3 regions of the Enterobacter sp. WI-ESBL-E8 genome follow, and region 1 is predicted to be linked to each of the others. Evidence: predicted binding sites of a transcription regulator. Region 1 holds the regulator's gene; each other region holds the start of a gene.
The links. The regulator PurR, encoded in region 1, represses purine synthesis genes. The targets are predictions, from matches to a motif close to CANGCAAACGTTTGCNTG.

Region 1 (10,825 bases):
CCTCTCTCAGTGAAGACTACTGGGTACGTCACTACGTCGGCGCGCGTCGCGTGATGACGCCGAAAACCATTCGCTAACCCCTGCCCTGCCACGCCCGTGGCAGGGTAAGTTCCTCTTTTGCATACCCTTTCAATTTGCTATCCTGTCCCTGTTGTCTGTGTGGTTATTGGCAACGCAAAATACAATAAGGAGAGAAGCAATGTCGTTCGAATTACCTGCACTACCGTATGCAAAAGACGCCCTGGCACCGCACATTTCTGCGGAAACCCTGGAATATCATTACGGCAAGCATCACCAGACGTACGTCACCAACCTGAACAACCTGATCAAGGGCACCGATTTCGAAGGCAAAACGCTGGAAGAGATCGTCCGCAGCTCAGAGGGTGGCGTATTTAACAACGCCGCTCAAGTGTGGAATCACACCTTCTACTGGCACTGCCTGGCACCGAATGCCGGTGGTGAGCCTGCCGGTGAACTGGCTGCCGCCATCAACGCCGCATTTGGCAGCTTCGCGGATTTCAAAGCGAAGTTCACCGATGCCGCGATCAAGAACTTCGGCTCTGGCTGGACGTGGCTGGTCAAAGAAGCTGATGGCAAACTGGCTATCGTTTCAACGTCTAACGCGGGCACCCCGCTGACCACCAGCGCTAAGCCGCTGATGACCGTAGACGTTTGGGAACACGCTTACTACATTGATTACCGTAACGCGCGTCCTAACTACCTGGAGCACTTCTGGGCGCTGGTTAACTGGGACTTTGTGGCGAAGAACTTCGCCGCGTAAGAGACACGCAGAAGGGCTCGCCCTTCTGCGTTTTTGGTTTATTCAGCAGCGCAGGCTGCTTCCGGCTGTTTACGACCCGACATCATCACCAGCAGCAGGCCGAGGGCGGCAATGATTGCCCCCATCACCGGCACAAAGCTGTACCCCAGCCCCCCTGAAATCACGGCCCCACCGGCCGCCGCACCGAGTGCATTGCCCAGGTTGAAGGCACCAATATTGACCGAAGATGAGAGACCCGGCGCTTCATGCGCGACACGCATCACGCGCATCTGCAGCGGTGGAACCACGGCAAAGGTTGCGGCACCCCAGACGACCATCGCAATGGCGGCCCCATACTCATTACGCGCCAGCCACGGAATGGCGATCATGATGACAATCAGCAGGGTTAAGAAGCCCTTCAGCGTCCCGCTCACGGAACGGTCGGCAAATTTCCCACCCAGATAGTTGCCAATCGAGAAGCCCACGCCAATCAGCACCAGCATTGCGGTAACAAAGAGAGGCGTCGCGTGGGTGATGTCATGCAACACCGGCGAAATGTAGGTGTAAAGGGTGAACATCGCCCCTGCCCCCAGGACGGTGGTAAGCAGCGCGGAGAGCACCTGCGGGCGCATCAGCACCGAAAGCTCTCTGCGCACGTCAGGACGTTCCCCCGCGCTGCCTTTTGGCAAGGAGAAGAACAGCGCCACCATGGCAATCACGCCTAGCCCGGCGGTCGCCAGGAAGGACATACGCCAGCCGATCGCTTCACCCAGCCAGGTCGCCGCAGGCACCCCGCCAATGTTGGCAATCGTCAGGCCCATAAACATGGTTGCCACGGCGCTCGCCTGCTTGTGTTTTGGCACCACGCTTGCCGCCACGACCGACCCCAGCCCAAAGAACGCGCCGTGGTTAAGGCTGGTCAGAATGCGTGACAGCATCAGCGTGGTGTAGTCCGGCGCAATGGCGGAAAGCACGTTGCCCAGGGTGAAAATCGCCATCAGGAAAATCAGCGCATTGCGGCGCGCGCGGTGCGAAAGGAGAAGCGTCATCAGCGGCGCGCCTACCATCACGCCGATTGCGTAGGCGCTGATTAACATGCCTGCAGCAGGGATCGAGACGTCCACGCCCCGGGCAATAACAGGCAGTAACCCCATCGGGGAGAATTCAGTGGTGCCAATCCCAAAAGCGCCAATCGCCAGGGCCAGCAGGGGAAAATTGATTTTCATGCGTCAACTCCGGATGCCGTGTCATGTGGTGACACAGAACAAAGAAGCCGAAAGCATGACATCAATCACAAAAAATGAGAAGTTAACAAAATGGCAAAAGATTTTTGCATGAGAAGTAACAATTGGGGCGATCGGGAGGGAGAACGCTCTCCCTCCGCGTAAATCAGTGCAGCGCAGCCGTCAGACCGGCAGCGACAATCAGAGCCAGCACAATAACGGTGGTGAACAGCGAAAACTTCAGATCGGAACTCATCAATTTTTCTCCTTTTAATCCCCCCACGAAAAGTGAGCCTGCTCATTTTTGCACAGTTTACGTCAAAAATCTTCCTGGATTTAAACTGATAAACACTTTACCTCTTCCCCTTTTCATCAAGATAGGACAAAATTCCACGCTAAATTTATTAGCGTACCGGCCATTGACCCCCTCCTGACGTCCCGTGTCGTTTTCCCGGCGTGCCGCAACTTAACATTGCGAAATAAGGGTGAGAGAAGGCAAACGTTTACCTTCAGGTTTTTCAGGAGCTTAGGATATGGTCTGGAGTGACATTTAATGGCAACAATTAAAGACGTAGCAAAACGCGCAAACGTTTCCACTACAACCGTATCACATGTTATTAACAAAACCCGCTTCGTGGCGGAAGAGACGCGCAATGCCGTCTGGGCCGCGATCAAAGAGCTGCACTATTCGCCAAGTGCGGTTGCGCGAAGCCTCAAGGTTAATCACACCAAATCTATTGGATTGCTGGCCACCAGCAGTGAAGCGGCCTATTTTGCCGAGATCATTGAAGCGGTTGAGAAAAACTGCTTCCAGAAAGGCTATACCCTGATTCTGGGCAACGCGTGGAACAGCATTGAAAAACAGCGCGCCTACCTGTCGATGATGGCGCAAAAGCGCGTTGATGGCCTGCTGGTGATGTGTTCCGAGTATCCGGAGTCCGTGCTGTCCATGCTCGAAGAGTATCGCCATATTCCGATGGTGGTGATGGACTGGGGCGAAGCGCGCGCGGACTTCACCGATTCCGTTATCGATAACGCCTTTGAAGGCGGCTATATGGCCGGTCGTTACCTGATCGAACGCGGTCACCGCGAGATTGGCGTGATCCCGGGTCCGCTGGAGCGCAACACCGGCGCGGGCCGTCTGGCCGGCTTCATGAAAGCAATGGAAGAAGCGCTGATCAACGTGCCGGAAAACTGGATCGTGCAGGGCGACTTTGAGCCGGAGTCGGGCTACCGCGCTATGCAGCAGATCGTCTCCCAGCAGCATCGTCCGACCGCCGTGTTCTGCGGGGGCGACATCATGGCGATGGGCGCGCTCTGCGCCGCCGATGAGCTGGGCCTGCGCGTACCGCAGGATATTTCCGTGATCGGGTATGATAACGTGCGTAACGCGCGCTACTTTACGCCAGCGTTGACCACCATTCACCAGCCGAAAGATTCGCTGGGCGAAACGGCCTTCAATATGCTGATGGACAGGATCGTCAACAAGCGCGAAGAGTCGCAGTCCATTGAAGTTCACCCGCGCCTTATCGAACGCCGTTCCGTTGCGGATGGTCCGTTCCGCGACTACCGTCGTTAATCGCTCTACGGGGCCAGCTACGCTGGCTCCCGTAACCACTCTCGGTTGAGCGTTTCGCTGTCTCCCAGATAATCCAGAAGCCAGTCCATGGCGGGTGAGACGTCATTTTGCTGCCAGGTGAGGCAGCAGGCCGCATCCGGGAAGGGATTCTCCAGCGTCAGTTCAACCCATTCTCCGGTATCGATTTTTGGGCGCGCAAAGTGCACGGGCACCATCGCGACGCACAGCCCGGCGCTGAGGCACGTCGCCGACGATTCCCAGTCAGGGGCCACCACCCGCCGCTGGTTATCCAGAAGCCAGGTGATACGCTTGGGTAATGAACGGGAGGTATCCTCCAGCACCAGTGAAGGCCAGTTGCGTAGCGTATCGTCGCTCAACGGCCCTTCCATTGCCGCCAGCGGATGATCGCGTGCCACCACGCACTTCCAGCTCAGCATGCCCATATCGCGAAAGGCGTAACGTCCCCCGACCGGGATCGCCTGCGTGGCCCCAATCGCCATCTCTGCCCTGCCGTCCGCCAGCGCATCCCAGACGCCGTTGAACACCTCCTGCGAGACCCGCAGCTCCACGTCAGAAAAATGCCGATAGAAATCGACGATCATTTGCCGGGTGCGTTCCGGCTTAACGATGTTATCCACCGCGATGGATAGATGTCCCCGCCAGCCGTTGGCGATCTGCTGACACTGTTCGCGGGTGATCTGCATTTTTTTGATAACAGAACGCCCTTCCTTCAAAAACCACGCGCCTGCGGGCGTTAATTCCACGTCGCGATGGCGCCGCTCAAACAGCGGCACCGCCAGCCACTCTTCGAGCTGACGCACGGTGTAGCTGATAGCCGAAGGGACGCGGTGCAGCTCCTGCGCCGCACCGCTAAAGCTGCCGTTACGCGCGACAGCATCGACCACTTCAAGAGAATAATCTGACCACATTTTCTGCCTGCAAAATTTTTGAATGCACCCGCCAAATATTAGCGTTTCACAAGCGGCTTTGCACTCCCTACACTCAGCGCCAACGTACACCTGCCTCCTTAAGGAGAATAAAATAATGCAACCCAGGAAAGGTTTTTTAGTCTGGCTCGGCGGCTTAAGCGTGCTGGGCTTTTTGGCCACCGATATGTACCTGCCGGCTTTCGCCGCTATGCAGGAAGATCTGCAGACGCCTGCCGCGGCCATCAGCGCCAGCCTGAGTTTGTTCCTCGCCGGTTTTGCTTTCGCACAGCTGCTCTGGGGACCGCTCTCGGATCGCTTTGGTCGTAAACCGGTATTGCTGCTGGGTCTGGCCATTTTTGCCGTTGGCTGTCTGGGGATGCTATGGGTACGCGACGCCACCTGGCTGCTGGTGCTGCGCTTTATTCAGGCCGTGGGCGTCTGTGCCGCTGCCGTCACCTGGCAGGCGCTGGTTACCGACTACTACCCGGCTAACCGCACAAACCGTATTTTCGCCACCATTATGCCGCTCGTGGGACTCTCGCCAGCCCTTGCTCCGCTGCTGGGCAGCTGGATCCTCGCGCATTTTGACTGGCAGGCCATTTTTGCCACGCTGTTTGCCATCACGCTGGTACTAATGCTGCCGGCGTTTGCCCTCAAGCCCGCGCATAAAAAAGAGGCGCATGCTGACGCGAAGCCAATCACCTTCACTTCCCTGCTCGGCACCAAAGCGTATCGCGGCAATGTCCTGATCTATGCCGCCTGCTCGGCGAGCTTCTTCGCGTGGCTCACCGGCTCGCCGTTTATTCTGCACGATATGGGATACAGCCCGGCAGCCATCGGGCTGAGCTACGTTCCGCAGACCATCGCGTTCCTGGTGGGCGGATACGGCTGTCGCGCAGCGCTGCAAAAGTGGGAAGGTCAGCAGATGCTGCCATGGCTGCTGGTGCTGTATGCCCTGAGCGTTATCGGGACCTGGGCCGTTGGCTTTATTCCGGGCGCCGGTCTGGCTGAAATTTTGATTCCATTCTGCGTGATGGCCGTCGCGAACGGGGCGATTTACCCTATCGTCGTAGCGCAGGCGCTCCGTCCGTTCCCGCAGGCGACAGGACGCGCCGCCGCGCTGCAGAACACCCTGCAGCTGGGTTTGTGCTTCCTGGCAAGCCTGGTGGTCTCCGCGCTGATTGCTACGCCGCTTCTGACCACCACCAGCGTGATGCTGGTGACCGTTGCGCTGGCGGTTATAGGCTATCGCATGCAGGCCTCCGCGCAGCGTGAGCAGGATAACCGCGCTCAGGTTGAAACGTCACATGCGTAATTGCGCCAGAAATCATGTTAATTTTCAGTGATTAGGTTGCTAAGAATTTTCTATTGAATCACCAAATTTTGAGGCCTATACTAAATTTGGTTCGATTAAATACGATAAATATTAAGCGTTAACGGGAGCCGGAGTGCTCCCGTTTTACCATGGAAGGCATTTTCGGCAAGGGTTATCTCCCTTCCTCTGTTCTACGTCGGATACTAGCCTCGCGGTATTTACCGTGAGATTTCTCACAAACCAAAAAAGCGTCTACGCTGTTTTAAGGTTCTGATCACAGTAGGGTGATGGAGAAGCTATGAGTTCATCGTGTATAGAAGAAGTCAGCGTTCCGGATGATAACTGGTCCCGGATCGTCAGTGAACTGTTGGGTCGTGCAGGCATCACTATCAACGGATCTTCGCCATCCGATCCCCAGGTCAAACATCCCGACTTTTTTAAACGCGTGTTGCGTGAGGGATCGTTAGGACTGGGAGAAAGCTATATGGACGGCTGGTGGGAGTGCGAACGGCTGGATATCTTTTTCGCCAGCGTTTTGCGTGCCGGTCTGGAAAATCAACTCCCCCGCAACCTGAAAGACACCCTTCGTGTCGCCTCTGCCCGACTGTTTAATCTGCAAAGTAAAAAACGCGCGTGGATCGTCGGCAAAGAACACTACGATCTTGGCAACGACCTGTTCAACCGCATGCTTGACCCTTTCATGCAGTACTCCTGCGCCTACTGGAAAGACGCGTCGACGCTTGAAGAGGCTCAGCAGGCTAAGCTGCGTCTGATTAGCGAGAAACTGCAGCTACAGCCCGGAATGCGCGTGCTGGATATTGGCTGCGGCTGGGGCGGGCTGGCGTACTTTATGGCGAAGCACTATGGCGTCAGCGTGGTCGGCGTCACGATTTCAGCGGAACAGCAAAAAATGGCGCGGGAACGCTGCCAGGGTCTCGATGTGGATATCCGGCTGCAGGATTACCGTGACCTGAACGAACAGTTCGATCGTATCGTTTCCGTGGGTATGTTCGAGCACGTTGGGCCGAAAAACTACAACACCTACTTTGAGGTGGTGGACCGTAATTTAAAGCCGGACGGCATCTTCCTGCTGCACACTATCGGCTCTAAGCGGACCGACAATAACGTTGACCCGTGGATCAACAAATACATCTTTCCGAACGGCTGTTTACCGTCCGTTCGCCAGATTGCCAACGCCAGTGAATCCCATTTCGTTATGGAGGACTGGCATAACTTTGGCGCCGATTACGACACCACGCTGATGGCATGGCATGCGCGTTTTCAGGAGGCCTGGCCAGAGATTGCGGACAACTATTCTGAACGATTCAAACGGATGTTTAGCTATTATCTGAATGCCTGTGCGGGCGCGTTTCGCGCGCGGGATATTCAGCTCTGGCAGGTGGTTTTCAGCCGTGGGATTGAACACGGATTGCGTGTCGCACGCTAAAAAATAACCCCGGAAATCCGGGGTTGTTTTTTATTCTTCTTCGACGGCCTTTATTATTGCGGCTTCTTTTGCTGCCAGCACGCGTTCAACCGTATCGACCACCGCCTGGGTTTGCGGATCGATTTCGATATTCACGCGATGCCCCAGTTTTTTCGCACCCAGCGTGGTGCGCTGCAGCGTTTCAGGAATTAAGTGCACGCAAAAACGCGTTGGCGTTACTTCCCCCACCGTCAGGCTAATCCCATCGATGCCAATAAATCCTTTATAGAGGATGTATTTCATTAATGAAGGATCCTGCATTTTGAACCAGATTTGACGGTTATTTTCCGAGGTGACGATTTTCGCCACTTCCGCGGTGGTCATGATGTGCCCGGACATCAGATGGCCGCCAATCTCATCGCTGAACTTCGCCGCCCGCTCAACGTTGACGGTATCCCCCACCGCCAGCTCGCCCAGGTTGGTGATGCGCAGCGTCTCTTTCATTAAATCAAAGCTGATCTGGCTGCCGTTAATTTCGGTTACTGTCAGGCAGCAGCCGTTGTGGGCAATCGACGCGCCGGTTTCGATGCCCTCAAGCATATATTCCGGCAGCTCGACAACATGAGTACGGAAATTAGGTTTTTCATCAATGGACACCACTTTGGCGGTGCCCTGCACAATACCAGTAAACATGCTTACAACTCCTGTTTTTTCCGGACGGTGGTGACACCGTTTAATCCCACCACAATAACAGTTGGAAAAACAGGTTGCCAGCGGAGCGCATTTACTGGCGATTTTTTCACTAGATAAATAGCTAAAGCCCGCTACAATAGCTGGCACCCCCCTGCATTTTCTTCTTGCTGCCCGTTTCGGCGGCTTTTTTAGTCTCTCAAATAACTACAAAATAAAGGTGTTCACGTGCAGAAGTACATGAATGAAGCGCGCCAGTTATTGGCACTGGCTATACCAGTGATCATCGCGCAAGTGGCCCAGACCGCAATGGGATTTGTGGATACGGTAATGGCAGGTGGCTACAGCGCCACCGATATGGCGGCCGTGGCTATCGGCACGTCAATCTGGCTTCCGGCCATCCTGTTCGGCCACGGTCTGCTGCTCGCGCTCACGCCTGTTATCGCTCAGCTCAACGGCTCGGGGCGTCGCGAACGCATTGCCCATCAGGTCCGTCAGGGCTTCTGGCTGGCAGGGTTTGTCTCCGTGCTGATTATGGTCGTGCTCTGGAACGCGGGCCATATCATTCGCGCTATGCATAATATTGACCCGGCACTGGCTGATAAAGCCGTGGGCTATCTGCGTGCCCTGCTCTGGGGTGCGCCTGGCTACCTCTTTTTCCAGGTGGCGCGTAACCAGTGTGAAGGCCTGGCGAAAACCAAGCCTGGGATGGTTATGGGCTTTATTGGTTTGCTGGTTAATATTCCGGTTAACTATGTCTTTATTTACGGCCACTTCGGGATGCCGGAGCTTGGCGGCGTCGGCTGCGGCGTGGCGACGGCTGCCGTTTACTGGGTGATGTTCTTCTCCATGCTCACCTTCGTGAAGCGCGCCCGTTCAATGCGCGATATTCGTAACGAGAACAGATTTAGCACTCCGGACTGGAACATCATGACCCGTCTGGTGCAGTTAGGGTTACCGATTGCCCTGGCACTGTTCTTTGAGGTAACCCTGTTTGCCGTGGTTGCCCTGCTGGTCTCCCCGCTGGGTATCGTGAACGTGGCCGGGCACCAGATTGCGCTGAACTTCAGTTCCCTGATGTTCGTCCTGCCGATGTCGCTGGCGGCGGCAGTGACCATTCGCGTGGGCTTCCGCCTGGGACAAGGCTCTACGCTGGATGCGCAAACGGCCGCCCGGACCGGGCTGGGCGTCGGCGTCTGCATGGCCATCTGCACGGCGCTTTTTACCGTTGCGCTGCGCGAGCAGATTGCCCTGCTCTATAACGACAGTCCGGAAGTGGTCGCGCTGGCCTCGCACCTGATGCTGCTGGCCGCTATATACCAGATCTCGGACTCCATCCAGGTAATTGGCAGCGGCGTGCTGCGCGGATATAAAGACACGCGTTCGATCTTCTTTATCACCTTCATCGCCTACTGGGTGCTGGGACTGCCGACTGGCTACATACTGGCCCTGACCGATCTGGTGGTTGAACGCATGGGTCCGGCTGGGTTCTGGATGGGCTTTATCATCGGCCTGACGTCGGCGGCGATTATGATGATGATGCGAATGCGCTTCCTGCAGCGCCAGCCGTCAACGGTCATTTTGCAACGCGCTGCACGTTAAATACGCAGTAGCCGCCAGCCGGCGGCTACTTTCTCTTCACTTTGCGCGGTAATAAAGCAATCGCGTGAAATCAGAGAGAAAAATGCATTTTCCCTCTTGCCTCATTGGGGCTGTGCCGCTAATATTCGTCCCCGTTGTCACCGACAACACGTTGCGTTCATAGCTCAGTTGGTTAGAGCACCACCTTGACATGGTGGGGGTCGTTGGTTCGAGTCCAATTGAACGCACCATTCTGCGTCCGTAGCTCAGTTGGTTAGAGCACCACCTTGACATGGTGGGGGTCGGTGGTTCGAGTCCACTCGGACGCACCATTTCAGTCCTGAAATGGTGCAAATCCTCTTCTGATATCCTGAATTTTCCTAATCCCTCATTTTCATTACTGTTCTCCTGCTACGCTTTCCTCATGGAAAAAAGAGAGGAAAACCGTCGATGAAGAAAATCGCCATTATCGGTTCCGGCCCTACAGGGATTTACACCTTTTACGCACTGCTTAAAAACCCCCAGCCGCTTTCGGTCTCCGTCTTTGAACAGGCTGAGGAAGCGGGCGTGGGTATGCCCTACAACGACGACGATAACTCTCGTCTGATGCTGGCGAACATCGCCAGCATTGAAATCCCGCCACTGTTTATGACCTATCTCGACTGGCTCAAGGGCCAGAGCGACGCCCATCTGGCGCGTTTTAACGTTGATAAAGCCCGTTTGCATGACAGGCAGTTCCTGCCCCGACTCCTGCTCGGTGAGTATTTTCGCGACAGCTTTCGCTCAATCGTTGAAGAGGCTAAAAAGCGGGGGTTTCAGGTTGATATCCATGAATCCGCCCGCGTGACCGACATCATGCCCTTGGAGGCCGGCGTCACGCTTGCAGTCAACGACAGTGCCTTTCCTGAACCCTTTGACCTTGCGGTTATCGCCACCGGACACGTCTGGCCAGACGAGGACGAAGCCACCCGTGCGTTCTTCCCAAGCCCGTGGTCCGGGCTGATGGACGCCAGCATTCCTCCGTGCCGCGTTGGTATCATGGGAACATCGCTAAGCGGTCTCGACGCGGCCATGGCGGTAGTGATGCAGCACGGTGCGTTTCGCGACGATAAATTCGTGCTTGATAAAGGCAGCGAGGCATTAAACATTGTCCTGATGTCCCGAACGGGCATTCTGCCTGAAGCCGATTTTTACTGCCCTATCCCTTACGAACCATTATCGGTATTAACCGAACGCGCGGCTGAAAGCGAGATTGCTAAAGGATCGGATGGCCTGCTTGACCGCATCTTCGCCCTGATGGTGAAAGAGCTTCAGCTCGCTGA
Region 2 (10,825 bases), 230 kb from region 1:
GCTAATCAGGATGGCGAAGAGCAGCGCATAGAGCGCGATATGCGCCGCAACGGCACTCAGGCGGGTCATTTTACCGTGGGTTTTCGGCGGGGCGGGCGGCGGGGAAATATGTCGCCAGACCACGCGAAAAACCAGCCCCAGCATCAGCAGGACACCGATGCTTTTATGTAACTCCGGCGCCTGGTGATACCAGCCATCGTAATAGCTGAGCGTGACCATCCAGAGCCCAAGTCCAAACATACCGTAGACGGCAATAGCAAATATCCAGTGCAAACTTATGGATATTATTCCGTAGCGCCGGGAGGAGTTACGCAATTGCATTAGAATGTCCATTTTCACATTAACCGAAGGGTAAAAATGAACGGGAAGGCGTGATATTGCAACTGAAATAAATGTATATTGATTTTTATTTTATTTATTTCAGCGCTTTTGAATAGGATCGATAAAGGTAATTCAATGTCTTCGTGCAAGATGAAATTGAGAGTTTCAATAAAGCTAAGTTAATGTCAATTATTGTCAATGTGGCTTTTCAATAAAATACAATGTAAACAAAATCAATAATCGCCAGCAGCGCCCACAATAAGAGAAAGAGCATAAAATGCTCGCGAATATTATTCATCAGAAAGTTAACGATCCTGCGCATAACGCTCCGCAATAGCAGTGTGAATGAAACGGGCCCCGATGTCCGGAGCCCGTTTGAGATTATCCGTTAAAACGCGAGAGGGAGAAGGGCGCCAGATCAAACTGCGGCGTGATACCCTGGGCAAACTGCGCGGCGATTTCACCCAGCACGGAAGCAAACTTAAAGCCGTGGCCGCTAAGCCCGGTAATCAGCAGGGTGTTGTCATGTCCTGGCAGCGTATCAATGATAAAGTCTTCATCCGGCGTATTGTCATAGGTACAGGCCGCGCCATACAGTAAGCCACCGACGCCTGGAAGAATATTACGCAGGAACGAGAAGGCTTCTGAGCCATCCTGTGGGAAGGCGCCGAAGGGTTTACGCTCTTCAGGAGAGGAGATAACCTGGCCACCGTTGTGTTTACCGATTTTCAACGCGTCTTTCTCGGACGGGAAACCGTAGAACTGATCGCCATTCGGTAATTCCCCGGTGAAGGCCGGGAATTTATTCTGCGCGCTGTAACGACCGTCCGACTGGAACCAGGAGAAGACCTTGCGCACCGGCTGGATCGGCAGGTCCGGCAGCAGGCGCGTGACCCAGGTTCCTGCACTGACCAGCAGGCGTGACGCTGAGTATTCGCCGTCAAGAGTGGTCACCGTAACGCCATCAGCGTTATGCGTGATGGCATCCACCGGACAGTTGAACAGCTGCGCGCAGCCGGCGTTTGCGGCGAGGTCGATCCAGGTTTTGATCGCCGTTTCACAATGCAGCACGCCGGAGTTGGCTTCAAAGAGGCCAATATAATCGTCCGGGACGGTAATTTCAGGCCAGCGCGCCGTAATGCCCGCCGCGTCAAGCTTTTCAACCTCTAGATTAAAGGCAGTCGCGCTGCGTTCGACGCCGGCGAGAAATTCCGAATGAGCCGGGCCAAGATTGATAACCCCGGTACGGTCGAAAATACGCTCTTCGGTCTGTTTCGCCAGCTCGTCCCACAGCGTCTGGGCGCGAAGCACCAGCGGCACATAGCGCTCGCCTTCACCATACGCATGGCGTATGAGGCGGGTGTCGCCATGATGGCTACCCTCCGCATGGGGAGGACGATGGGCGTCAATCATCAGGACGTTCAGACCTGCCTGTGTCGCGTAATAACCGGCGGCGGAACCCACGGAGCCGCTACCAATAATGATTAAGTCGTATCTCATATGCGTCTCGTAAACTTACGTTTTGTTAGCAGAGTAATTAACAACGCGGGGTTAGACAAGGGAGAAATAAATAAGGCACCGCGAGGGTGCCTGTTGAGTGAAAAGTGGGCATACGGTTAGTGCCGCTTATACTCATTTTCCTGATAGTCGCCAGATTCTATTTTTGCAATACCTGCTTCTAAAATAGAAATAAACTGACGGGCGACGTCTGTTGTTAGCCACAGCGTCTGTCCAACTTCCGCTTCTTCACGGTTGAGTTGATTCGGGGTCTGGTAGTGCAAACGCAGCATCAGCGCATCGTAGCTATCTACGGTACTGATATCCCAGCCAACAAGTGGATGGGTCTGGATCACTTCACTATTCTTTTCCATTATAACCCCCTTAATGCGTGTTAGAAGACAACGGCTCTGAGGTTCAATGCATGTTTTTCTGAAAGCATCTTCAGTATATCAAGTAATAAGGGTTCCGAAGGGAAAAATAAACAGCTGGCAACACATTTTTCTGCTTTTTAGGATTGTTCGAGCAATAAAACACCATCTTGTTCACGATTCTTAAAGAAGATACCGAATTAATTTGAACTTCCAGAATGTTCAGACGAAAAAAAGCCGGGGCGACCCGGCAAAAAACACAATGAGGGAGCAGTGTTAATCAGTGATGAACCAGTCGTCCGCGCTTTCCCACGTTTCCTGCAGGATCTCGCTGATGCGATCTTTATCTTCTTTCGCAGCGCCAATGACGGAGAGGTTGTTCGCCGCGGCGTAACGCACCGTTACGGCACCCGCGTTGTCGGGAAAAGTGTTGTTAATACGACGGGATAATTCACCTGCCAGTGCATCAAGCGCGCCGGCAGGCAGAATAGTTGTTTTGGCTATGGTGACTTCAATACGCATAAATGCCCCCTGTGTAATATACTGTTTATTTATACAGGTATATTATGGGTTTGACAACAAGGGGCTTCGGTTTTTTAACGTTTTACCGTCCAGTTTACGGTTTCGCCGGCCAGGAATGGGATCAGCGTGTCATCCGTCAGCGCAATGGACTCCTCAACGTGGCTCGCTTTACGCTCCAGTTCAATGAAGGAGTCATTGACCGGCAGGCCGTAGAAGCGCGGGCCGTTGAGGGAGCAGAACGCTTCGAAATGTTCCAGGGCGTTCATCTCTTCAAATACGGTCGCGTAGCTGGCAAGTGCCGTTGGGGCGTTAAAACAGCCTGCACAGCCGCAGCTCGCCTCTTTACGATGGCGGGCGTGAGGCGCGGAATCGGTGCCAAGGAAGGCGCGGGAGAACCCGCTGGCCACCAGCTCGCGCAGCGCCTGCTGGTGGATGTTGCGCTTGAGGATGGGCAGGCAGTACAGGTGAGGGCGCACCCCGCCCACCAGCATGTGGTTACGGTTAAACATCAGGTGCTGTGGCGTAATGGTGGCGGCGATAAGTTCATTGCCGTCACGTACATACTCTGCTGCGTCTTTGGTGGTGATATGCTCAAAGACCACCTTAAGCGCTGGCAGACGCTGGCGCAGAGGCTCCATCACGGTTTCGATAAAACGCGCTTCACGGTCGAAGATGTCAATCTCGGCATGCGTCACTTCACCATGGACCAGCAGCGGCATGCCCAGTTTCTGCATGCGTTCCAGAACCGGCATGATGGCATCAATGCTGGTGACGCCGTGGCTGGAGTTGGTGGTGGCATTCGCCGGGTAGAGTTTCGCCGCCGTGAATACGCCTTCGTTAAAACCGCGCTCCACTTCGTTCGGGTCCAGTGAATCGGTCAGATAGCAGGTCATCAGCGGGGTAAAATCATGCCCCTCGGGAATGGCATCAAGGATGCGCTGGCGGTAGGCAATCGCGGCATCGACGGTGGTGACTGGCGGAACCAGGTTAGGCATAACAATCGCGCGGCCATAAATTTCGCTGGTATAAGGCACGACGGTTTTCAGCATATCGCCATCACGCAGATGGATATGCCAGTCGTCAGGGCGGCGGATTTTAAGAACCTGGGGTTGTGCAGTCATGGAAGCTCCGGCTTGTCAGGAATCAGTCATAAGGATGGCTGTTTTTGCCGGACACAAATCATAAGCGGAAACGTTTTCGTTTGCACACTTTTCCGTAAAAAAAAGGGCGCCGCAGCGCCCTTCAGGTTAATCGGTGAAAGGAATGATAATTTCTCCCGGTTTCACCTCTATGCCTTTTGCATATTTTTTCGCCAGAGCTTCACCCTTGCTTTTGTCTTCACTTAAGACGTACGCGGGCTGCTGGTTAAAATAGTTACGCAGCGACTGGTTCAGATAGGGCATCAGGGTTTGCAGAACCGGCGCCATCTTGTCCGGAGAAACCTGCGCATCGACGACTTCCATTTCCTGCAGGAAAATGGCCCCTTTCTCTTTATTGAAAACGGGCAGGGCCTTCAGCTTGAGCTTGATGTTGGCTTTCTGATTACCAAAGAGGGATGACATATCGAGGTCCGCATCACCGGCCAGGGTGACTTTGTTTGGCTCTTCCCGCCCAATCTGGCTGGTCAGATTCGTGAGCACGATATGCGCGTCCGCAAGCCCCGGTACGCCAATGTCTTTAGAAAAATTGTTATGTTTTTCCAGCGCCTGATTAATTTCCTGCTCACTGACGGTATATTGCGTGAGCTGGTTACAGCCAACCAGCAGACCGCTGACAATTAATGCAGCAGCAAAGACAATTTTCTTCATAGTGTTCCTCAACGAAAAATCGGCGCTTCTGTCCTGTTACGCCAGTATGTCAGTGTGAAATAGCAGAAACCAGCAGAAAAAACTGAGAAGTGGGGCGGGAGAGATTCCCGCCCGAGGAAAAGGCTATGCGCCGGGTTCGAGCATACCGCTCGCGCTGCGTTTCGGGCTGAACTGCCACCACAGGGCAAGGAGCGTCATAAAGCCCACCGCGCCGAGCATCATCCAGGGGAGCTCGGGTTGATGTAACGCTTTGCCGGCATCAAACAACCAGCCGCCGCCGGCGTAACCTAATGCGCCACCGAGGGCCAGCCCCAGCCGGCTGAACCCCATATAGCTGCCGCGGGCGCGTGCATCCGCGAGCGAGGCGCTCAGCGTTTCACGGGCCGGTTCGGCGATGATGGAGCCGATATAGAACGTGCAAATCAGCGTAAACAGCTGCTGAAGTGAGTTCACCAGGCCGATCGGCATCATGCTCAGCGTCATCAGGAACAGGCCAGCCATCAGGCGATGCTCGAGACGAAAACGCCGTTCGCTCCAGCGGGCAATCGGATAGAGCAGCGTCAGGGAAAGTGCGGCTTCAATGGCGTACATCCACTTAACGGCAGCAGGGGTACCTGCAATGTCGTTGACCATGATCGGCAGCATCAGCATGACCTGCACAGCAAGCATGTAATACCCCGTCAGGGTCAGTACATAGGTGACAAAACGTCTGTCGCGCAGGACGCGGCCAAGTCCTTCCCGGACCGGTGCTTTAACGGTCGACAGTTTCCACGCCGGCAGGAACATGCCGTTAAACAGCGCGCACAGGATAAAGAGCACCGCGCCAGCCGCACAGACCAGGCGGAAGTCATACTGCAGCAGCCAGCTTCCCAACAGCCCGCCGATAACCGCCCCGGCACTGTCCTGCATCATCAGGATCGAGAAGAAACGGCCGCGATGCTGCGGGCGAATCAACTTCACCACCAGCGCGGTGCGCGGCGGATCGAACAGGGTGCCTCCTATACCGGAGAGGAAGCAGGAGAACCAGAGCAGCCAGGGCTCCTGGGCAATCGCCATCGTGGCAAAGCCTGCCGCGCGGAGCAGCATGCCGGTGACGATCATCGGTTTAGCACCAAAGCGGTCGGCGATGGCACCGCCAAATACGCCCAGGCCTTGCTGAACAAACTGACGCAACCCTAGCGCGATACCGACCATCAGCGCCGCCCAGCCCATTTGATCGACGAAGCGAATCGAGATGAGAGGAAACACGACGAAAAAGCCGAGTACGACCAGCATGTTATCGACCAGCAGGAAATATTTACCCAGGCTCCTGGCCTGTGATACGCGGGACATTTTCCCTCCAGGGAAAATAGGATGGTGAGCACGCTAACATTCTGCGGTGTCGCTGCGTTTTTTCCCACCCCTGCACGTGACAATATTTTTTTATCAAAAGCGCGCTTTGATAGAGAGTTCTCATCGAAAAATGTGAAAAGCGGGCAAAATGGTATGTCACTGTTTTCACAGACGGCACAGGCGCAGGTATAGTAAAGCTAATGGGTAAGCAGAAGTGACGGGAAGGAGTGGTATCGATGTTTGGCTATCGCAGTAATGTGCCAAAAGTGCGTCTGACAACGGACAGGCTGGTCGTTCGTCTGGTGCATGAGCGTGATGCCTGGCGTCTGGCGGATTATTACGCCGAGAATCGCCAGTTTTTAAAACCCTGGGAACCCGTTCGGGATGAGAGCCATTGTTACCCTTCCGGCTGGCAGGCGCGCCTCAGCATGATTACGGAATTTCACAAGCAGGGCAGCGCGTTTTATTTCGCGCTGCTGGATCCTGAAGAGAAAGAGATTATCGGAATCGCCAATTTTTCAAACGTGGTGCGCGGATCGTTTCACGCCTGTTACCTGGGCTACTCCATTGGTCAGAAATGGCAGGGGCAGGGGCTAATGTATGAGGCGCTGACGGTGGCGATCCGCTACATGCAACGCACGCAACATATCCATCGTATTATGGCGAACTATATGCCGCATAATCAGCGCAGCGGGAATTTGCTGGCGCGTTTAGGGTTCGAGAAAGAGGGTTATGCCAAAGACTATCTGCTGATAGACGGAGAGTGGCGCGACCACGTTTTGACAGCATTAACCACCCGGGACTGGACTGCAGGTCGTTAAGGAGAAAAGATGAAGTATCAGCTAAACGGTACAGAAGCGCGCGTGATTGGGTGCTTACTTGAAAAACAGGTCACCACGCCGGAGCAGTATCCGCTCTCCGTCAACGCCGTGACCATGGCCTGCAACCAGAAGACCAACCGCGAGCCGGTCATGAACCTTAGCGAGCATGACGTTCAGGACGTGCTGGATGCGCTGGTAAAACGCCACTATCTGCGCACCGTGAGCGGCTTCGGCAACCGCGTCACCAAATACGAACAGCGGTTTTGTAATTCCGAATTTGGCGACCTGAAGCTGAGCAGTGCGGAAGTGGCGGTCATCACCACGCTGTTGCTGCGTGGGGCGCAAACGCCGGGCGAGCTGCGCACGCGAGCCTCCCGCATGCACGAGTTCGCGGATATGCAGGAAGTTGAACAGGTCCTGGAAGGGCTGGCCACACGTGAAGACGGCCCTTACGTGGTGCGTCTGGCGCGCGAGCCGGGCAAGCGTGAAAGCCGCTATATGCATCTCTTCAGCGGCGAAATTGATAATTCAGTTAATTCTACTATCACCGATGTTACTGATGGGAATGACGATTTGGCTGCCCGCGTGGACGCGCTGGAAGAAGAGGTCGCCGGGCTGAAACAGCGTCTGGATGCGTTGCTGGCACACCTGGGAGACTAACGGTGAAAAAATTACGTGTAGGCGTTGTGGGGCTGGGCGGTATCGCGCAAAAAGCCTGGCTACCGGTATTAGGTGCGGCGACGGACTGGACGCTTCAGGGGGCATGGTCGCCCACGCGCGAGAAGGCCGAGCGCATCTGCGAAACCTGGCGCATCCCGTATGCCGCCTCTCTTCAGGATCTGGCCCGCGAGTGCGATGCGGTCTTTGTGCATACCTCAACGGCAACGCACTATCAGGTGGTGAGCGAGCTGCTTAATGCGGGTGTCCACGTCTGCGTGGATAAACCGCTGGCTGAAAATGTTCAGGACGCGGAACGGCTGATTGAGCTGGCGGCACGTAAAAAACTGACGCTGATGGTCGGTTTCAACCGCCGCTTCGCGCCGCTTTACCAGCAGCTGAAGGCGGAGTCCGGCACGCTTGCCTCGCTGCGGATGGATAAGCACCGTACCGACAGCATTGGCCCAAACGATCTGCGCTTCACGCTGCTGGATGACTATCTGCACGTTGTGGATACGGCGCTGTGGCTCGCCGGCGGCAATGCGCAGCTGCAAAGCGGGACGCTCCTGACGAACGAACAGGGCGAGATGGTCTATGCCGAACATCACTTCTCAATTGACCATCTGCAGGTAACGACCAGCATGCATCGTCGCGCGGGCAGCCAGCGCGAATGCGTCCAGGCCGTCACCGACGGCGCACTGTACGACATTACCGACATGCGGGCGTGGCGCGAGGAGAAGGGGAACGGCGTGGTGACGCTCCCGGCGCCCGGCTGGCAGAGTACCCTGGAGCAGCGCGGTTTCGCAGGATGCGCCCGCCACTTTATTACCTGCGTGCAAAATCAGACGGTTCCTGAAACGTCCGGCGAGCAGGCCATTCTGGCGCAGCGCATTGTGGAACGGCTCTGGCGCGAAGCCATGAGTGAATAACTCGCTGTAACATCTGCGGATAGTAATTCGTTGAAATCGGGTTAGACTAAGCGCCGCTTGTTGGCTTTGCCGGGTGGCGCTTTCGCTTACCTGGCCTACAAATCCGTATGGTTCTGGAAATTCACGTTAATGAACTTATTAAAATCGCTGGCAGCCGTCAGCTCGATGACCATGTTCTCCCGCGTGCTTGGTTTTGCGCGCGACGCCATTGTGGCAAGGGTCTTTGGTGCAGGGATGGCAACGGACGCCTTTTTCGTCGCGTTTAAATTGCCGAACCTCCTGCGCCGTATTTTTGCTGAAGGGGCGTTTTCCCAGGCGTTCGTTCCTATCCTTGCAGAATATAAAAGCAAGCAGGGTGAAGACGCGACGCGCGTATTTGTTTCGTATGTCTCCGGGTTGCTGACGCTGGCCCTGGCCGTGGTAACCGTCATTGGGATGCTGGCCGCGCCCTGGGTAATAATGGTTACCGCGCCCGGTTTTGCCGATACGGCAGATAAATTTGCCCTGACCTCGCAGCTGCTGCGTATTACTTTCCCCTATATTTTGCTGATCTCGCTGGCCTCGCTGGTGGGAGCCATCCTGAATACGTGGAACCGCTTCTCCGTCCCGGCGTTTGCGCCGACGTTTCTCAACGTCAGCATGATCGGTTTTGCCCTGTTCGCCGCGCCGCACTTCAACCCGCCGGTGCTGGCGCTGGCCTGGGCGGTCACCGTGGGCGGGGTGCTGCAGCTGGCCTATCAGCTGCCGCATCTGAAAAAAATTGGCATGCTGGTGCTGCCGCGCATTAATCTCAAAGATGCCGGGGCGATGCGCGTCATTAAGCAGATGGGGCCCGCTATTCTTGGCGTCTCCGTAAGCCAGATCTCGCTTATCATCAACACCATTTTTGCCTCTTTCCTCGTGTCCGGCTCGGTTTCCTGGATGTACTACGCAGACCGTCTGATGGAGTTTCCGTCCGGGGTGCTGGGCGTGGCGCTGGGGACCATCCTGCTGCCGTCGTTGTCGAAAAGTTTTGCCAGCGGCAATCACGACGAATATTGCCGCCTGATGGACTGGGGGTTACGTCTCTGCTTCCTGCTGGCCCTGCCAAGCGCAGTGGCGCTAGGGATTCTGGCCAAACCGCTGACGGTGTCGCTTTTCCAGTACGGGAAATTCACCGCGTTTGATGCTGCCATGACGCAGCGCGCGCTGATTGCCTACTCGGTCGGGTTGATGGGGCTGATCATCGTCAAGGTGCTGGCACCGGGCTTCTATTCGCGTCAGGACATTAAAACGCCGGTGAAAATTGCCATTGTGACGCTGATTATGACGCAGCTGATGAACCTCGCGTTTATTGGCCCGCTGAAGCATGCAGGTCTGTCATTATCGATTGGTCTGGCGGCCTGTCTGAACGCCGGGCTGCTGTACTGGCAGCTGCGCAAGCAGGATATTTTCACGCCGCAGCCGGGCTGGGGAAGCTTCCTCGTGCGTCTGATCGTTGCGGTACTGGTGATGTCTGCCGCGTTACTTGGGATGCTGTACGTGATGCCTGAGTGGTCCCTGGGCACCATGCCCTACCGTCTGATGCGCCTGATGGCCGTGGTGGGTGTTGGGGTGGTGGCTTACTTTGCCACGCTCGCCGTATTGGGCTTCAAGGTGAAAGAGTTTGCCCGCCGTACGGCATAAACGCCAAAAGGGGAGTTCACCTTATGGTGCTCCCCGCTGCATGATTTGTCGGTTATGCTTCAAATCGAAATCTTTTTAACACCCGCAATGCGCGCAGTCGCTGTCTGACCATCCGCACCGTACAGTCCGGTTTCTTTATGCGGTTTCAACACCTCAAGCGCCTGCTGATTACGTTCAATCTGACCTTCCAGTAGCCAGCCGTTGTGCTGGTTAAGATCGCGCAGGTGCTGTGTTTTTTCAGTAATGGTCTGCCAGCGCTCAATAATATCGTCATTGGCGCTACGCTTAGGATCTTGCTCAGCGCGGCGCTGCTGCTCCAGATAATCCAGCGTCGCCAGAAGCGAACTTTTGTCTTCAGTAATACGCTGCAGCGCGCTGCCGTTGATGTGACCGGAAGAGAGATGCTGCTGTTCAGCGTCCATTACCGTTTTCAGGTCGTTCAGGACAACCGTCATTTGATCCAGTATTTCTGACAGTCGACTCATACGCTTAGTTACTCTGTAAGAAACTCTGTGCTTCCTGAATCAGGGCATCAGCGATCTTGCTGGTATCCATTTTCAGTTCACCGTTACGAATAGCCGTTTTCAGCGCTTCAACACGTTCCATGTTGATATCGTTGCTGCCTGGCTGCATCAGTTTTGCCTGAGCGTCGCTCAGGGTCACGCTGGTGCTGTTGGCCGTTGACGGTTTTTCCAGACGCGCTTTTAGCGGGGCAGCGTCATTCGTTTCGCGAGGCTGTACAGCGCTTACCGGCTTCAGGGCTGATGTACGATCAATGCTCATAGTGTTGTCCTCATCGAGGGTTCGCGGCGTTTGCGCCTGACATCATCATTAGTTGAATATTTATCGGCAAGCGCCGCGAAATCTTTAAAAAGATTATAGGTTAATCAGAATATTCCCAT
Region 3 (10,825 bases), 1.2 Mb from region 1:
GGCAATGGCCGTTGAGGAGAGCGCCAGCGTCATGCCGATGAGCTCTGCCACTTTCCAGTCCATTCCCAGCAGGATACAGAACCCGCCCAACAGCAGGCCGCAGGCCACCATTTGCAACGCGCCACCGCCAAATACCGAGGCGCGAAGCTTCCACAAGCGCTGCGGATCGAGTTCCAGACCAATCACAAAGAGCATCAGCACAACGCCAATTTCAGCGAAATGCAGAATCGCCTCTGCATCCGTGACCAGACGAAGCCCCCACGGCCCAATGACGCAGCCGGCAATCAGATAGCCGAGAACGGAGCCCAGCCCCAGGCGTACCGCCACGGGCACAATCAGCGCCGCCGCGCCGAGGTAAATCAGCGCCTGTATCAGCGTATGGCTATCCATGATGCGTCTCCTGCCACTCGAGTAAGCGTTGTTTATAATGGCGAGCCTGCGCCTGCAGCGTTTCATCGTCGCAGACAAACGTGCAGTGCATGGCAAAAGGCGGGAGCCAGTTCAGACCACAATAGAGCGCGGTTGCCTGCAGCGGCTGCGCCAGGACGTCAAACCCCGGGAAGGACCCAATATCAAAGTGGCTTTCCCCTCCGCCGGTAGTGACCGCCCACATCAGGCTTTTTCCTTTTAGCGCATTGCCGTTGTGGCCGTAAGCCCAACCGTGGGAGAAGACTTTATCAATCCACAGCTTCAGGAGCGGAGGCGTGCTGTACCACTGCATGGGATGCTGCCAGATAATCAGATCGGCGCGGGAAAGTGCCTCCTGTTCGGCGGCGATATCGATATTAAAATCGGGATAGAGTTGATAGAGGGAACGTATCTCTACGTTATCAAGCGTCCTTACCTGCTCAAGCATCCGCTTATTCGCATGCGAGTGCTGCGGATAAGGATGGGCGTAAATTATCAGAATCATGAATGGGCCTGTCATCTTCTATTCTTGTAGCAGTGAGTGTAGACAGTTACCTTCACGACTGAAAGAGGTTAACGAGTGCTTTAAGGCAAAACGCAATTTTTGGCAATCGACGCCGTTATGCCATCGTAACTGACGTGAAAGTAAGAGAATGACGAGCGTGATAAATTCACCCCGTAAAAAACAAACAATCATTCATATAATTGACGGATGTTTTTAGATTGCCTTAAGTCATTTTTTAATAAATCAACCTGTACATAACCTATTGAAAAATTAATAATTTTATGCTTTGTTTTTTGAGCTCATTCTCTAACGCGGTCAATGTATGAATTCACCCTCGTTACCTGATGTTCCTTCTCACTCAAATGGATGTGTACATGAGCAACAAATTATTCACATTAAATAATACCACCAAAATTCTGGGAAATATTTTTCCTGCTTTGTTGATATGCACCCCAGCAGTTGCATTTTCTGCAACTATCGACCAATCAACGTCTGCACCTCAAGATTTTTCAGTTGATGCTGAATATATTATTAATAAAGACGTCACGATTTCCTCCGCCAGTAATGAAGCGGCCGTGTCTGTCTCAGGTTTTACTGTCACCAATACCACTAATAAGGGGAATATTTCCGGAACGGGAATTGGCCTGGATATTAACACGGGTGCACAACGTGTTGTTATTAGCAATGCCAGTGGCGCGACCATTTCTTCCACGACAACGAATGCAGTGAACATTCAGTCATTGCTCGGTGACTTTAATAATAGCGGAAGCATTATTGGTGCCGAAAATGGCATTTTTGTCAGTGAAAATTCCTCTGCAATAAATATTACCAATACAAGTACTGGAGTAATCAAAGGTAAAACAGGCCTGAATGCTCAGACTGGAATTGGCATTAATAACAGTGGCACCATTATTGGAACGAATGGTGACGCCAGTATGTTTAGCGACGGAAATACCAAGATATTAAACAGTGGTACCATGCAGGGAACCCAGTATGGCATTCATGTAAGAGATTCTGCAAAAGTTGACATCACGAGTAGTGGAACTATTCGTGGTGATTCAGCAGCCATTATATTTGCGAGCGATAAAAATAACACTCTGGTTCTTAATACTGGCTCCGTCCTGATAGGTGACGTTATTTCCACAAATTCAACAGGAAATACCCTGACCCTCATCGGCTCCGGTACAGAAGACAGTAACTTCGTTGGGCTGAATGAAGGCGAGGGTTTTGCCGGTGTCAAAATGAATGGTGAGAACTGGACGCTTACGGGCGATCTCGACATTATCGGCACCGATAATTCTCTGCAAGTAAATAGCGGAGATTTAACGTTAGCGGGAAGCGTCTCTAATAACGGTAACACTCTGGTTGCAAACGACAGCACCTTACGATTAGGCGATGGTAAAAACACCGCCAGTCTTAGTGGTGGTCTGGAAAACAACGGTACCGTGATTTTCAATCAAGGCAGCGATTTCCTTTTCGCCACCAACATGACCGGTAGCGGTGACGTTGAAAAAGTGGATTCTAACACGCTGACGCTGACGGGTAACAACAGCTACAGTGGAAATACGGTGCTGCACAGCGGTACTACACTGGTCGCCACCGGAGCAACGCTCGGCGTCAAAGGCAGTAACGCCACCGTCACCGTGGAAAACGGTGCAACCTTTGCCACCGCAGGCGAAGTCAACAACAACGTCTCCATTCTTACCGGCGGTACGCTGGCGGCGTGGAATGCGATTCAGGGTAACTCAACGCTGAGCGGTGCCGGAGTTGATACGGTGAACGGCAACGTGACTAACGGCGGCACGCTGCTGCTCAGTGCGGTCGACCATAGCGTTGGCAATAATTTCACAATTAACGGCGATTACACCGGCTCTGACGGTAGCCAGATTGTGATGAACAGCAGTCTGGGCGAAGATAATGCGCCAACCGACCACCTCACCATTACCGGCAGCAGCTTCGGTCAGTCCGGGGTAAGCATTACCAATATTGGCGGCGCAGGTGCGCAAACCGTTAACGGCATGGAAATTATAAGCGTAGGCGGCAGTTCCGAAGCTCAACTGACGCTGGCAGCACCGGTTGTTGCCGGCGCTTATGAATACAATCTTTATCAGCACGCCGACGGCAACTGGTACCTGGAATCAAAGGCAACACCTTCTGATGAGCCTTCTGACGACGGCGATAACACCGGTGACGGTGGTAATACTGACGGCGGCGGTAACACTGACGGCGGCAGCAACACCGATGGTGGCAGCAATACCGACGGCGGCAGCAATACCGACGGCGGCAGCAACACCGACGGCGGCAGCAACACCGACGGCGGCAGCAACACCGACGGCGGCAGCAACACCGACGGCGACAGCAATACCGACGGCGGCAGCAATACCGACGGCGGCGGCAATACCGACGGCGGCAGCAACACTGCGCCGGAAGTGATGGCCCCTGAAGTCGGGGCTTACTTAGGCAACTACCTCGCCGCACAGAGTATGTTCCTGCATAAGCGCGACGATCGCGACCAGATCACCTTCCGCAATGAAGACGATTTGAACACCTGGATGTACGTTAAGGGCCGTTACCACGAGAACGATGCCGGTGACGACAAAGTCAGTTATGACACCACGACCACCGTTCTGCAAGTCGGCAGCGATTTCATGAGTAAGTCAATGGACACTGGCATCCTGCGTGCTGGTGGCATGTTCGGTGCAGGCCAGGCGAAGACTCACTCAGATGCGAGACATAACGTGCGTGACGCGCAAGGTAAGGTAGATGGCTTCAATGTTGGGCTCTACGCCACCTGGCAGGAAGATCAGAAATTACGTCTGGGCAGCTACATTGATACCTGGGCCGCCTATAGCTGGTACAACAACAAAGTGACCAGCAACCGTAACGATGAAGACTACAATAGCGAAGTTTTTGCCGCGTCTGTTGAAGTCGGCCACGCGTGGGTTATCCCATCTGAAAACGAACGAACCTGGAAGATCGAGCCGCAGGCGCAGGTGATCTACAGCTATCTCGATCAGGAAAGTCACACCGATCGCGACGGCGTACGCGTAACCACGCTGGATAATGACAGTGTCTTCGGTCGTTTGGGTGTTAAATCCAGCTACGTCCAGCCAAAAAACGTTAAGGCGTGGCAGCCATACGTTGCGGTGAACTGGTTGAAAGGTGCAGGTCAAAACGATTTGGCATTTAACGACGAGACCGTCAGCAACGATACGCCAGAAGATCGTGGTCAGTTGGAGTTGGGCGTTACCGGCAACCTGAACGAAATGACGACCATCTCCCTGCGCGCCAGCGGCGAGTGGGGTGAAAACAGCTACGCCGCTTACGGCGGTCATATTTTGTTAAACCACCGCTGGTAATCTGTCAGAATGAAGCAAAAAAGCAGTGGCATCCGCCACTGCTTTTTTTAGTTATCCAGCTCGCCCATAGATTTAACCTGGTCACGGTTAATCTGCTCGGTTTGACCGGTTTCAGCGTTTTTGTACGACACCAGGCCGGTATCGTCATCCACCTGCGGCTTGCCGTCGGTGACAATGGTTTTACCATCGGTGGTTTTTACGGCCTGATTAGACGAACAGCCCGCCACGGTGAACATTGCAGTGGCAGCCAGAACGGAAGCGATCAGTAATTTATTTTGCATGGTGTTTTCCCCTGCTCTCAGTTGAATTTCGTTATCGACCTAACCATTTTAGGCTAACTGACTGAATGCGGATGGAAAACCAGAAGGTTCTGAAGATGGGGAGAATGCCCGGCAACCGAACGTCACCGGGCATTTTTACTTACTTGCTAATCTGCGCGTGCATTTCCTGCACTGAAATCACCTTCTCGGTGGCATCCGCGTTCAGCGCCATGGCCGTAGCGAAACCGCCGTTCAGGGTGGTGTCGTAGTGCACCTTGTACTGCAGCGCGCTGCGGCGAATCAGCTTGGAGTCTTCAATCGCCTGGCGGCCTGCGGTGGTGTTGATGATGTAGGTATATTCGCCATTCTTGATGCGATCCTGAATGTGCGGACGACCTTCATGCACCTTGTTCACCAGACGCGGGTTGATACCGGCTTCACCCAGCACAATCGCCGTACCGTGGGTCGCATCCAGCTCGAAGCCCTGCTTCAGCAGCTTGGCGGCCAGGTCAACCACGCGCTCTTTGTCGCCTTCGCGAACGGAGAGCAGCGCACGGCCTGATTTTCTCATGGTGGAGCTACTGCCCAGCTGCGCCTTCGCGAAGGCTTCTGCGAAGGTGCGGCCCACGCCCATCACTTCCCCGGTGGAGCGCATTTCTGGCCCTAAAAGCGGGTCAACGCCCGGGAATTTGTTGAACGGCAGCACCACTTCTTTCACCGAGTAGTACGGTGGAATAATTTCTTTGGTCACGCCCTGCTGCGCCAGCGTCTGGCCCGCCATCACGCGTGCCGCCACTTTCGCCAGCGGAACACCGGTGGCTTTAGAGACGAACGGGACGGTACGCGCCGCGCGCGGGTTCACTTCAATCAGGTAGACTTCGTTGTCTTTCACCGCGAACTGAACGTTCATCAGACCGCGAACCTGCAGCTCGAAGGCCAGCTTCTGCACCTGCTGGCGCATCACGTCCTGAATTTCCTGGCTCAGGGTGTACGCTGGCAGAGAACAGGCCGAGTCGCCTGAGTGCACGCCCGCCTGCTCGATATGCTCCATGATGCCGCCAATCAGCACCATTTCGCCGTCGCAGATGGCGTCAACGTCCACTTCTACCGCGTCGTCGAGGAAGCGGTCGAGCAGCACTGGCGCATCGTTGGAGACGCTCACCGCCGTCTGGAAGTAGCGACGCAGGTCGGCTTCGTCATAAACGATTTCCATCGCGCGGCCGCCCAGCACGTAGGAAGGACGCACCACCAGCGGGTAACCAATCTCTTTAGCCTTCTCAACGGCCATCTCAATGGCGGTGACGGTGGCGTTCGCCGGCTGTTTCAGCTTCAGACGGTCAACCGCCTGCTGGAAACGCTCGCGGTCTTCCGCACGGTCAATCGCATCCGGGCTGGTACCGATAACCGGCACGCCTGCCGCTTCCAGCGCGCGCGCCAGCTTCAGCGGGGTCTGGCCGCCGTACTGCACGATAACGCCTTTTGGCTTCTCGATGCGCACGATTTCCAGCACGTCTTCCAGCGTCACCGGCTCGAAGTAGAGGCGGTCAGAGGTGTCGTAGTCGGTCGAGACCGTTTCCGGGTTACAGTTGACCATGATGGTCTCGTAACCGTCTTCGCGCAGCGCCAGCGAGGCGTGTACGCAGCAGTAGTCGAACTCGATGCCCTGGCCGATACGGTTTGGACCGCCGCCCAGCACCATAATCTTGTCGCGGTCGACGGACGGGTTAGCTTCGCACTCGTCTTCATAGGTGGAGTACATGTACGCGGTGTCGGTTGAAAATTCCGCCGCACAGGTGTCCACGCGCTTGTAAACCGGGTGCAGGTCATACTGGTCGCGCAGCTTGCGGATTTCCGCTTCGCGCACGCCCGCCAGCTTAGCCAGACGCGCATCGGCGAAGCCTTTACGCTTCAGCACGCGCAGGAAGTCAGCGTCCAGACCGGTGATACCCAGCTCAGCCACCTGTTCTTCCAGACGCACCAGTTCTTCAATCTGCACCAGGAACCAGCGGTCAATGTTGGTCAGGTTGAACACGCCGTCCACGGACAGGCCCGCACGGAAGGCATCGGCGATGTACCAGATGCGCTCAGCGCCCGCGTCTTTCAGCTCGCGGCGAATTTTGGTCAGCGCTTCCGGGTCGTCCAGGCTTACTTTCGGGTCAAAGCCGGTCGCACCGACTTCCAGGCCGCGCAGCGCTTTCTGCAGGGATTCCTGCTGCGTGCGGCCAATCGCCATCACTTCGCCGACGGATTTCATCTGGGTGGTCAGACGGTCGTTCGCACCGGCGAATTTCTCGAAGTTGAAGCGTGGAATTTTGGTCACAACGTAGTCGATGGACGGCTCGAAGGACGCCGGGGTGCGGCCACCGGTGATGTCGTTCATCAGTTCGTCGAGGGTGTAGCCTACCGCCAGCTTCGCCGCCACTTTGGCGATCGGGAAGCCGGTCGCTTTGGAAGCCAGCGCGGAGGAACGGGACACGCGCGGGTTCATTTCGATAACAATCAGACGGCCGGTTTTCGGGTTCACGGAGAACTGCACGTTTGAGCCGCCGGTTTCTACGCCGATTTCACGCAGTACCGCCATCGAGGCGTTACGCATGATTTGATACTCTTTGTCGGTCAGCGTTTGCGCTGGCGCAACGGTGATGGAGTCGCCGGTGTGGATCCCCATCGCATCGAAGTTTTCGATGGAGCAGACGATGATGCAGTTGTCGTTTTTATCACGCACCACTTCCATCTCGTACTCTTTCCAGCCAATCAGAGACTCATCAATCAGCAGCTCTTTGGTTGGGGAGAGATCCAGACCGCGTTCGCAAATCTCTTCGAACTCTTCGCGGTTGTAGGCGATACCGCCGCCGGTGCCGCCCATGGTGAAGGATGGACGGATGATGCACGGATAACCCACGTCAGCCGCGACGGCCAGCGCTTCTTCCATATTATGTGCGATGCCGGAACGCGCGGTGTCGAGGCCGATTTTCTTCATCGCCACGTCGAAGCGGCGACGGTCTTCTGCTTTATCAATCGCGTCGGCGGTTGCGCCAATCATGGTCACGCCGAACTCTTCCAGCACGCCCTGACGCTCCAGCTCCAGCGCACAGTTCAGCGCCGTCTGGCCGCCCATGGTCGGCAGTACCGCGTCCGGACGCTCTTTTTCGATGATTTTGCGTACCACTTCCCAGTGAATCGGCTCGATGTAGGTTGCATCAGCCATTTCCGGGTCGGTCATGATGGTTGCAGGGTTAGAGTTGACCAGGATAACGCGGTAACCCTCTTCGCGCAGGGCTTTACACGCCTGCGCACCGGAATAGTCAAATTCGCAGGCCTGGCCGATGACGATCGGGCCAGCGCCAAGAATCAGGATGCTTTTTATGTCTGTACGTTTTGGCATTGTCTTCTCGGCTCCTGATTATTTAGCGGTCTTACGGTATTGCTCGATAAGTTCGATGAAGTGATCGAACAGCGGCGCGGCATCGTGTGGGCCCGGGCTGGCTTCAGGGTGGCCCTGGAAGCTGAATGCTGGCTTATCGGTACGGTGGATACCCTGCAGGGTGCCATCGAACAGCGACTTATGTGTCACGCGCAGGTTAGCCGGCATGGAGGTCTCATCGACGGCGAAACCGTGGTTCTGCGCGGTGATCATCACCGTGTTGTTATCAATGTCTTTCACCGGGTGGTTACCACCGTGGTGGCCGAACTTCATCTTAACGGTGTTCGCACCGCTCGCCAGAGCCAGCAGCTGGTGGCCGAGGCAGATGCCGAATACCGGAATGTCTGTTTCCAGGAAGGACTTGATGGCAGCGATGGCGTAGTCACAAGGAGCCGGGTCGCCTGGGCCGTTAGAGAGGAAGATGCCGTCCGGGTTCATCTTCAGTACGTCTTCAGCAGAGGTCTGCGCTGGCACCACCGTCAGGCGGCAGCCGCGGTCAACCAGCATGCGCAGGATGTTGCGCTTGGCGCCGAAATCGTAAGCCACCACGTGGAACGGCAGCTCGCTCTCTTTTTTCGCTTCCGGCAGGTCGCCTTCCAGCGTCCAGCTACCCTGCGTCCAGCTGTAGGCTTCAGCGGTAGTCACTTCTTTCGCCAGGTCCATGCCGTTCAGGCCCGGGAAGGCTTTCGCTTTTTCCAGCGCCAGGGCCGCATCGAGGTTATCACCTGCGATGATGCAGCCGTTTTGTGCACCCTTCTCGCGCAGCAGACGCGTTAACTTACGGGTATCAATATCGGCAATCGCCACGATGTTATGGCGTTTCAGGTAGGAAGAGAGGTCTTCGGTGTTGCGGAAGTTGCTGGCAATCAGCGGCAGGTCGCGAATGACCAGGCCTTGCGCATGTACCTGAGAGGACTCTTCGTCAGCCGCATTGGTGCCGACATTGCCGATATGAGGATAAGTAAGAGTAACGATTTGGCGAGAATAGGAGGGATCAGTGAGGATTTCTTGATAACCGGTCATTGAAGTATTGAAAACGACTTCCCCAACCGCCGAACCCGTTGCCCCTATGGCCCGACCGATAAACTGGGTTCCGTCTTCCAGAACCAATAGCGCTGACTTAATCAAAACACCCTCCAGAGAATATTCACTCACTTTATTTGCATATTAATTCATAACCATGTCATGAATCAATGCAAATGTGTTGCCAGCGGATTTTTGGCAAACGGCGGCATTCTGGGGATTTGGTGGGTAAAAGTCAACTTAAAACGGATATTTTGTTTAGTCTTTTGCGAGCCTGGCGGCTGGAATGCGATTTAACGGGCAAAAAGATCAGGCAAATCATTCTGGAAAACGCTTGCGCGGTAAGTTTAACGGAAATTTCGTGCGCGGGGCAATAAAAAGTGGACCATATGGTCAAAATTTACAATTACGCAACGTAAAACAGAGAGAAGAGATATTGTTTTAAAGCTTTAACTTAATAACACCCACAAAGAAGACAAAATAAAAGGGCAATAAATTATTGCCCTATGCAATCAATATATTACGACTGCAATAACCACATCACGATGGGTAATAATGCTTACAAATTGTTGAGATCGAGTACATCTCGCATATCAAAAAGACCATTACGCTTGCCTTTCAACCACAACGCGGAGCGCACTGCGCCATTTGCAAATGTCATTCGGCTAGATGCCTTATGCGTGATCTCTACACGTTCGCCGATATCGGCGAACATCGCGGTATGTTCGCCGACGATATCGCCTGCTCGCACCGTTGCGAAACCAATGGATCCCGGAACGCGTTCGCCCGTATGACCTTCGCGAGAATAGACCGCGATGTCTTTTAAGTCTTTATCCATTGCATAAGCAATCGCTTCGCCCATTGCCAGCGCCGTGCCTGATGGCGCGTCGACTTTATAGCGGTGATGCGCTTCAACAATTTCAATGTCGGTATAGTCGCCCATCACTTTCGCCGCCTTTTCCAGCAGCTTCAGCATCACGTTAACGCCTACACTAAAGTTGGCAGCGAAGACGATCGCAATCTCGTTTGATGCCTCCTGAATGGCTTGTTTACCCGCCTCGTCAAAACCGGTGGTGCCAATCACCATCCCTTTACCGTTCTGACGGCAAAACGCCAGGTGATTCAATGTGCCTTCAGGGCGCGTAAAATCGATGAACACGTCAAAGTCATCTTTTACCGCCTCCAGGCTGCTCTGCACGGTTACGCCCGTGTGGCCTGCGCCCGCCAGCTCACCCGCATCGGTGCCAAGTAGTGATGAACCTGCACGTTCCAGCGCCGCGCCAAGTGCCACACCATCCATCTGTAGCGCCGCCTGAATCAGCTGACGGCCCATACGTCCACCCGCGCCCGCAATAGCGACACGGATCTGTGCATCATGCATAGTTATTCTCTTACGTTAAAATGATGTAAACCGTTTTCAGATTAACCAGCCTTGAGAAGCACTGCCAACTGAAAACACCGATAATTAGAATTTAACGTGAAACCGACTTAAATATCAGTAAAAGACATGATTTTGTCGTCACGATAAAGTAACGGGTAAAAAAAAGGCCAGCACAGGAGGTGCTGGCCTTTCATCAGAAAAGGGACTATTCGACTTCGCGGGCACCAATTCTCAGTTCTTTCGGGACTTCGAAAACGATGTTCTCTTCACGTCCTTCCAGCGGCACCGCTTCGCCACCGCCGAGCTCCTGCAGACGAGTAATGACATTCTGTACCAGTATATCCGGCGCGGAAGCCCCTGCCGTTACGCCCACGCAGGCCGCGTTTTTAACCCACGCTTCCTGAATATCCGATGCGTCATCAATCAGGAAAGCCGCTTTCCCCATCCGCTGTGCCAGTTCGGCCA

Region 2: a site for PurR is predicted at 3,896-3,913, ahead of pyrC (dihydroorotase). Genes of this name have one in related genera too.
Region 3: a site for PurR is predicted at 9,303-9,320, ahead of carA (glutamine-hydrolyzing carbamoyl-phosphate synthase small subunit). Genes of this name have one in related genera too.

The regions. Positions count from the first base shown of each region.
Region 1 covers NZ_JBRWXJ010000001.1:2,029,617-2,040,441, reverse strand. The annotation lists gene ACWHWP_RS09755 (C40 family peptidase) at 1-77, shown strand, start outside; gene sodB (superoxide dismutase [Fe]) at 200-781, shown strand; gene ACWHWP_RS09745 (MFS transporter) at 820-1,986, opposite strand; gene cydH (cytochrome bd-I oxidase subunit CydH) at 2,150-2,239, opposite strand; gene purR (HTH-type transcriptional repressor PurR) at 2,537-3,562, shown strand; gene punR (DNA-binding transcriptional activator PunR) at 3,580-4,491, opposite strand; gene punC (purine nucleoside transporter PunC) at 4,607-5,806, shown strand; gene cfa (cyclopropane fatty acyl phospholipid synthase) at 6,105-7,253, shown strand; gene ACWHWP_RS09715 (riboflavin synthase subunit alpha) at 7,284-7,925, opposite strand; gene mdtK (MdtK family multidrug efflux MATE transporter) at 8,151-9,524, shown strand; tRNA gene ACWHWP_RS09705 (tRNA-Val) at 9,678-9,754, shown strand; tRNA gene ACWHWP_RS09700 (tRNA-Val) at 9,759-9,835, shown strand; gene ACWHWP_RS09695 (FAD-NAD(P)-binding protein) at 9,954-10,825, shown strand, end outside.
Region 2 covers NZ_JBRWXJ010000001.1:1,800,989-1,811,813, forward strand. The annotation lists gene ACWHWP_RS08545 (cytochrome b) at 1-321, opposite strand, end outside; gene ACWHWP_RS08550 (DUF2770 family protein) at 530-643, opposite strand; gene solA (N-methyl-L-tryptophan oxidase) at 703-1,821, opposite strand; gene bssS (biofilm formation regulator BssS) at 1,938-2,192, opposite strand; gene dinI (DNA damage-inducible protein I) at 2,466-2,711, opposite strand; gene pyrC (dihydroorotase) at 2,786-3,832, opposite strand; gene ACWHWP_RS08575 (lipoprotein) at 3,959-4,519, opposite strand; gene mdtH (multidrug efflux MFS transporter MdtH) at 4,643-5,851, opposite strand; gene rimJ (ribosomal protein S5-alanine N-acetyltransferase) at 6,088-6,672, shown strand; gene ACWHWP_RS08590 (YceH family protein) at 6,682-7,332, shown strand; gene ACWHWP_RS08595 (Gfo/Idh/MocA family protein) at 7,335-8,258, shown strand; gene murJ (murein biosynthesis integral membrane protein MurJ) at 8,388-9,923, shown strand; gene flgN (flagella biosynthesis chaperone FlgN) at 9,983-10,408, opposite strand; gene flgM (flagellar biosynthesis anti-sigma factor FlgM) at 10,413-10,706, opposite strand; gene flgA (flagellar basal body P-ring formation chaperone FlgA) at 10,800-10,825, opposite strand, start outside.
Region 3 covers NZ_JBRWXJ010000001.1:783,563-794,387, reverse strand. The annotation lists gene kefC (glutathione-regulated potassium-efflux system protein KefC) at 1-390, opposite strand, end outside; gene kefF (glutathione-regulated potassium-efflux system oxidoreductase KefF) at 383-913, opposite strand; gene ACWHWP_RS03830 (autotransporter outer membrane beta-barrel domain-containing protein) at 1,288-4,272, shown strand; gene ACWHWP_RS03825 (YgdI/YgdR family lipoprotein) at 4,320-4,553, opposite strand; gene carB (carbamoyl-phosphate synthase large subunit) at 4,693-7,917, opposite strand; gene carA (glutamine-hydrolyzing carbamoyl-phosphate synthase small subunit) at 7,936-9,084, opposite strand; gene dapB (4-hydroxy-tetrahydrodipicolinate reductase) at 9,539-10,360, opposite strand; gene ispH (4-hydroxy-3-methylbut-2-enyl diphosphate reductase) at 10,566-10,825, opposite strand, start outside.